Regions from separate parts of the Paucibacter soli genome, predicted to be linked through region 2. Evidence: riboswitches for the same ligand, from Rfam matches in the RefSeq annotation. Region 2 holds a riboswitch; the other holds the start of a gene.
What was found. Region 2 has a riboswitch for glycine ahead of WG898_RS09795 (D-amino acid dehydrogenase). Riboswitches for the same ligand answer to the same signal wherever they lie in the genome.
Positions count from the first base shown of each region.

Region 1: linked by a shared signal. The riboswitch ahead of gcvT (glycine cleavage system aminomethyltransferase GcvT) and the one ahead of WG898_RS09795 (D-amino acid dehydrogenase) in region 2 are both predicted to bind glycine.

Region 1 is NZ_JBBHJW010000008.1:97,972-101,368, forward strand. It holds gene WG898_RS16865 (ATP-binding protein) at 1-613, opposite strand, end outside; gene WG898_RS16870 (response regulator) at 616-1,275, opposite strand; glycine riboswitch at 1,377-1,481, shown strand; glycine riboswitch at 1,491-1,607, shown strand; gene gcvT (glycine cleavage system aminomethyltransferase GcvT) at 1,667-2,782, shown strand; gene gcvH (glycine cleavage system protein GcvH) at 2,839-3,216, shown strand; gene gcvP (aminomethyl-transferring glycine dehydrogenase) at 3,315-3,397, shown strand, end outside.
Region 2 is NZ_JBBHJW010000003.1:385,475-388,871, forward strand. It holds gene WG898_RS09785 (acyl-CoA dehydrogenase family protein) at 1-40, shown strand, start outside; gene WG898_RS09790 (alpha/beta hydrolase) at 35-829, opposite strand; glycine riboswitch at 905-997, shown strand; glycine riboswitch at 1,001-1,116, shown strand; gene WG898_RS09795 (D-amino acid dehydrogenase) at 1,208-2,512, shown strand; gene fusA (elongation factor G) at 2,596-3,397, shown strand, end outside.

The DNA of each region.
Region 1 (3,397 bases), on a different contig from region 2:
CCAGGGGCTTCACCTCGGCGGGCAGCTCCTCGCTGGCCACCGGCGAGAGGTCGTCGACCGCGCGCGCGGCCAGCTGGTCGCGCACCTTGGCCACCGGCTCCAGCGATTGGCTCACCACCCACCACACCACCAGGGCCAAGAGCGGCAGCATCAGGGCGATGGGCGCGATGGTGCGAAAGGCCAGTTGGCCGGCCATGCGCTGGCGCACCGCCAGGTCCTGCGCCACCTGCACCACCTGGTAGCGCGTCTGCAGCGAGAACACGCGGAAATGCTTGCCATTGGCGTCCAGGTTCGAGAAGCCCAGCACCGCGCGCTGCGGCAACAAGGCCTCGCCCGGCGAGCGAAACATCGGCACGCCGTCCAGCCCCCAGACCTGCACCATGAAGTCGTAGCTCTTCTGGTCGCCCAGCGGCAGGCTCAACGTGCCGCTGCCGACGCTGCCCTGCAGCGAGAAGGCCATCTGCTGCATGTGGTAGTCGAAGATCTCGTCGGCCTCCTGCAGCGCGGTGCGGTAGGCGCTGCCGCCCTGCACCAGGGCCGAGAGCGAGAAGGCCAGCAGCAGGAAGGCGATCAGGCGATAGCGCAGCGAACGCGGCAGCAGCTTCATCACCATCGTCATTCCTTGGGTACCCGGTAGCCCACGCCGCGCACGTTCTGGATCAGCGCCGCGCCCAGCTTCTTGCGCAGGCCGTGGATGTAGACCTCCACCGCATTGCTGCTGATCTCGTCCTTCCAGCCATAGAGCTTTTCCTCCAGCTGCTGGCGCGACAGCACCATGCCCGGCCGCGCCAGCAGCGGCTCCAGCACCGCCCATTCGCGTGCCGACAGCGTGACCTGTTTACCCTCGGCCACCACCTCGCGGGTGGCGGGGTTGATGCTCACGCCGCGGTGCTCGTAGACCGGCTCGGCGCGGCCACTGGCGCGCCGCAGGAGCGCGCGGATGCGCGCCAGCAGCTCGTGCAGCTCGAAGGGCTTGAGCACATAGTCATCGGCGCCGGCGTCCAGCCCGGCGATGCGCTGCTCCAGCGCGTCGCGCGCGGTGGCGATCAGCACCGGCATGACCTGCTTGCGCGCTCGCAGCGCACGCAGCACGCTCATGCCGTCGCGCCTGGGCAGGCCCAGGTCCAGGAGCACCAGGTCGTAGTTCTGTGCCTGCAGGGCCGCGTCGGCCAGCTCGCCATCGCGCACCCAATCGACCGCATAGCCCTCGGCGCGCAGCAACTCGAGCAGCTGCTCGCCAATCATCGGGTCGTCTTCCACCAGCAGCAGTCGCATGCCTTGTCCTTTTACCGGGAAGTGAGATTCTCCATGGCGGCATGGCTCAGCAATTAGACGAGGCTTAATTTGCTCGCCCGCCCCCCAATCCATGGCTACAATCCGCGCCGTCAGGAGAGAGCTTTTCACGCGAAAGCCGCCGAAGGCGCAGAGGCACTGGTGATCCCACGCTTCGAACGCTCAGGCAAAAGGACTGACAAAACGCCTCGATGCAGGCGTTCCTCACTGGAGAGAGGCGGGTCTTTGTTCATTGAACCCGTCCACCGAAGGGGCAAGCTGTCGGCAATACGCCGGTGGTCAATCTCTCAGGTACCAAGGACAGCGAGGGCATACCCCCCACCACGGGTCTCAGGGCCGGGTGGGCTTTCGAAATGCCCTCGGAGAATGTCCCTTGTCCGCCGATCTCAAGACCACCCCCCTGCACGCTCTGCACATCGAACTTGGCGCCAAGATGGTGCCGTTTGGCGGCTACGACATGCCGGTGCAGTACAAGGAAGGCATCCTCGCCGAGCACAAGCACACGCGCACGGCGGCCGGCCTGTTCGACGTCTCGCACATGGGCCAGCTGCGCCTGGTCGGCGCCGATGCCGGTGCCGCGTTGGAAACCATCGTGCCCGTCGACGTGATCGATCTGCCGGTGTTCAAACAGCGCTATGCGCTCTTCACCAATGAGCAGGGCGGCATCCTCGACGACCTGATGCTGTGCCGCCGCCCCGACGACATCTTCGTGGTGGTGAACGCCGCCTGCAAGGAGCAGGACACCGCGCATCTGCAGGCCAAGATCGGCGGCCGCTGCGAGGTCATCAGCCTGCCCGAGCGCGCCCTGCTGGCGCTGCAGGGCCCGCAGGCCGTGACCGCGCTGGCCCGCCTGAACCCCGAGGTGGCCAAGCTCACCTTCATGACCGGGGGCTTCTTCAGTCTGGACGGCATCGAGACCTTCCTGACCCGCTCGGGCTATACCGGCGAAGACGGCTTCGAGATCTCGGTGCACAACGACCAGGCGGTGGCGCTGGCGCGCAAGCTGCTGGCCCAACCCGAGGTCAAGCCCATCGGCCTGGGCGCGCGCGACACCCTGCGCCTGGAAGCCGGCCTGTGCCTCTACGGCCACGACATCAATACCGAAACCACGCCGGTGGAAGGCGCGCTGACCTGGGCGATCCAGAAGGTGCGCCGCGCCGGTGGCGCGCGTGCCGGTGGCTACCCCGGCGCCGCGGTGATCGACGGCCAGCTCGCTGCCGGCGCCAGCCGCAAGCGCGTGGGCCTGATCAGCGCCGAGCGCATGCCGGTGCGCGAAGGCGCCAAGGTGGTGGACGCCGAGGGCCGGGAGCTGGGCGTCGTCACCAGCGGCTCGCTGGGCCCCACGGTGGGCAGCCCGGTGGCCCTGGCCTATCTGCCCAGCAGCCACCAGGCGGTGGGCACCCAGGTGTTCGCCATCGTGCGCGACAAGCGCGTGGCCATGAGCGTGGCACCGACACCCTTTGCACCGCATCGCTATTTCCGCGGCTGAACCGGCCAATCTTCTTTTGACCCCCTGGTCTTTTCTCCCAACATTCGGAGCACACCATGAGCAACATCAAGTACACGCCTGACCACGAGTGGGTCCAGATCGAAGCCGATGGCACCGCCACCGTGGGCATCACCGTTCATGCGCAAGACGCGCTGGGCGATGTGGTGTTTGTGGACCTGCCCAATGTGGGCCAGAGCTATGCCGAGAAGGAAGTGGCCGGCGTGGTGGAGTCGGTGAAGGCCGCGGCCGACGTCTACATGCCCGTCGATGGCGAGATCACCGAAGTCAACGAAGAGCTGCGCAACGATCCCTCGCTGGCCAACACCGACCCGCTCAAGAGCGGCTGGTTCTTCAAGGTCAAGTTGAGCAACCCCGCCCAGCTGGACGCGCTGATGGACAGCACCGCCTACGACGAGCTGGTCAAGAACAGCTGATTACCAGCTCTTCCGGTAAGAAAGCGGGCACGTGGTGCCCGTTGTTGTATTGAATACCGATGCCCGGGCCACGAACTCTGGCATCCAAGGATTGCGCCATGTTGATGTCTGCCCTGAAGCCGCTCGGTGAGCTCGAGAACGCCGCCGAATTCCAAGCCCGTCATATCGGTCCCGATGCGGC
Region 2 (3,397 bases):
CGATGCGCTGCTGGCGCGCGCGCTGCCGATCCCGTCATAGCGCGGCGAGCGCCTCGCGCAGGGTCTGCTGGTATTGCTCGAAGCGCTGCATGTCGTTGTGCGCCGCACCGGGCACCAGCACAAGCCTGGCCTGCCCTTGCTGCCGCAACAAGGCCTCGCTGTGCTGGGGTGCGATGAGGCTGTCCTGCTCGCCATGCACCAGCAGCAGCGGGGTGCGCAGCCGGGCCACGTCGGCGCCGGTGTCCAGCGGGTAGCGCAGCAGGCCCCGTGGCACCCAGGGGAAGTGCTCGCGCATCAGCGCCGACATGCTGGCATAGGGCGATACCAACACGGTCAGCTCCGGCCCGACCTCGGCGGCCAGCCCCGCCGCCAGGCCCGTGCCCAGCGAGCGCCCATAGATCACATGCTTGAGCCCGCGGTAATGCGGCGCCACGGCGTCCCAGGCGGCGCGCACATCGGCGCGCAGCTGCGCCTCGCTTTCGATGCGGCCGCTGCTCTTGCCAAAACCGCGGTAGTCCAGCATGAAGAGGTCATAGCCGGCGCGACGGTAGAAGTCGGCGTTGACGAACCAGGTCTGCAGATTGCCGGCGTTGCCATGCAGAAAGAACACCAGGCCCTTGGGCCGGGGCAGGCGCAGATGCAGGGCCGATAGCGTGGCGCCGGGCACATTCAGCCTTAGGTCCTGCACGTCCCCGCCGAGCTCGAAGCGATGACCGGCGGCCAGCGGCACGGGCTGGAACAGCAACTGTTCCTGGCGCCAGTACAGCCAGGCCAGGACGGCGCCATAGGCCAGCAGCATCAGGCCCGCCCCCAGAATGGTCTTGCGCATGCAGCAGATCCTCCACGCTTGCCGGCAGTCTACGCAGGCAGCGGGCCGCCGGATGCAAGCCATGGTCTACACTGCGACCCGGATTCAGGAGAGTGCGGCCCGCCCTGCGAGCCGCCGCCGAAGGCGCAAGCTCCCATACTCGCTCAGGCCCCGTACTGGATCTTTGCAATCAAGCCGAATGCTGGAGAGCGCCTCATGTGCAATGCATGGGGCCGCCGAAGGAGCAAGGCGCGGGCCGCCACAGCCCAGCGCTGAATCTCTCAGGCACCAAGGACAGCGGGAGCGGCGCGCCCAGGCGCACGCATCCCTTTTGGCCACCACGCCGCCAAGGAAACGTAGCGCCTGCGCGTTCGTCAACCCGAACGGAGTATTCGCAGCATGCATGTCATCGTTTTAGGCGCCGGCGTCACCGGGATCACCACCGCCTGGTATCTGCGCGCGGCCGGCCATGAGGTCACCGTTATCGAACGCCAGCACGCCGCCGGCCTGGAAACCAGTTATGCCAATGGCGGCCAGGTCTCGGTCTCGCATGCCGAGCCCTGGGCCAATCCGGGCGCGCCGCTGAAGGTGCTGAAATGGCTGATGAAGGAGGACGCGCCGCTGCTGTTTCGCCTGCGCGCCGACGCCGCCCAATGGCGCTGGGGCCTGCAGTTCCTGCGCGAATGCACGCCCGGCCGCACGGCACACAACATCCGCAACATCGTCAGCCTGGGCCTGTACAGCCGCGCCAAGCTGCAGGCCCTGCGCCAGGAACTGGGCCTGCAATACGAGCAGCGCAGCCAGGGCATCCTGCACTTCTACACCAGCGAGGCCGAGTTCGAGGCGGCACAGGAGCCCGCGCGCATCATGCGCGAACAGGGTTGTGAGCTCGACATGAAGACGCCCGACGAATGCGTGGCCATCGAGCCGGCGCTGGCGCAATGCCGCGGCAAGCTTGTCGGCGGCAGCATGACGCCCAGCGACGAATCGGGCGATGCCCATGCCTTCACCCAGGCGCTGGCGGCGCGCTGCGCCGCGGCCGGCGTGCGCTTCGAATACGAGACCCGCATCCTTGGCATGGAACAGGGCCCAAAGGGCATGGGAGGCGTGGAGCGCGTCATCGTCGCCAATGCCGCGGGCGTGGTGAGCCGGCGCAGCGCCGACCGCTTTGTGCTCTGCATGGGCGCCTTCAGCCGCCAGCTGGCGCGCGAGCTGGGCGTCTCGCTCAACATCTATCCCGCCAAGGGCTACTCGGTCACCCTGCCGGTGATCGCGCCGGCACACAGCTACCAGGTCTCGCTCACCGACGACGAGTACAAGCTGGTGTTCTCGCGCCTGGGCGATCGCCTGCGCATCGCCGGCACGGCCGAGCTGAACGGCTACAGCACCGAGCTCAATCTGGCGCGCTGCGAGGCCATCGTGCGGCGCACGCGCGAGCTCTTCCCGCAGATGAGCGATGGCCAGGGTGCCCAGTTCTGGACCGGCCTGCGCCCGGCCACGCCCTCCAACCTGCCCTATCTCGGCGCGAGCAAGGTGGCCGGCCTTTATCTCAACACGGGCCATGGCACGCTGGGCTGGACCCATGCCTGCGGCTCCGGCGCGGCCATTGCCGACATCGTCAGCGGCCGGCGGCCGGCGCTGGATTTTTCCTTCACCGCCGCCACCGCCATCACGCCGCGGCGCCGGCAAGCGGTGGCTGCCTGACAACAATGTGGCGGCTTTGATCAGCCCTCTTGCCGCCGGGCACCGCATCCTCTACGCTGGGGCCATCCCAGAAGGAGGATGCCATGTCCCCGAGCCCAGCCATGCACAAGGACGGAGGCGCGCTGGCCTCCGACAGCCCCAACGGTAGTCGAGTGGGCGCCGGGGGGCCACCGGCCCAGGCCGAGATCGCCAAGATCCGGACCCTGGCCCTGGTAGGTCCCGCCGGCGCGGGCAAGACCAGCCTGATCGAGGCGCTCTTGCATCACTGCGGCGTCATCACGGCGCCGGGCTCGGTGGAAAAGGGCAACACGGTGAGCGACCACGATGCGCTTGAAAAGCGCATGCAGCATTCGCTCTATGCCTCGCTGGTGCATATGCCCTACCAGGGCCTGCGCATCCACGCCATCGACACCCCCGGTGCCCCCGACTTCGTGGGCCTGGCGCTGCCGGCGCTGGAGGCGGTGGAGAGCGCGGTGCTGGTGATCAATGCGCAGAACGGCATCGAGCTGATGGCCTCGCGCATGATGGAAGCGGCGGCGCAGCGCGGCCTCACGCGCATGATCGTGGTGAACAAGATCGACGCCCCCGGCGTCAATCTGCCGGCACTGCTGGAACAGCTGCAGGCCGCCTTCGGGCGCGAATGCCTGCCACTCAATCTGCCGGCCGGCGGCGGCACCCGCATCGTCGACTGCTTCTTCAACCGCGAAGGCGAATCGGACTTTGGATCGGTGGAAGCCGCGCACCGCGCCCTGGTGGAGCAAGTGGTGGAGGTGGACGGCGCCTTTGTCGATCGCTATCTGAACGAGGGCGACGTGGACGCCAGCGAGCTGCACGCGCCGCTGGAGCAGGCGCTGCGCGAGGGCCATCTGATCCCGGTGTGCTTCA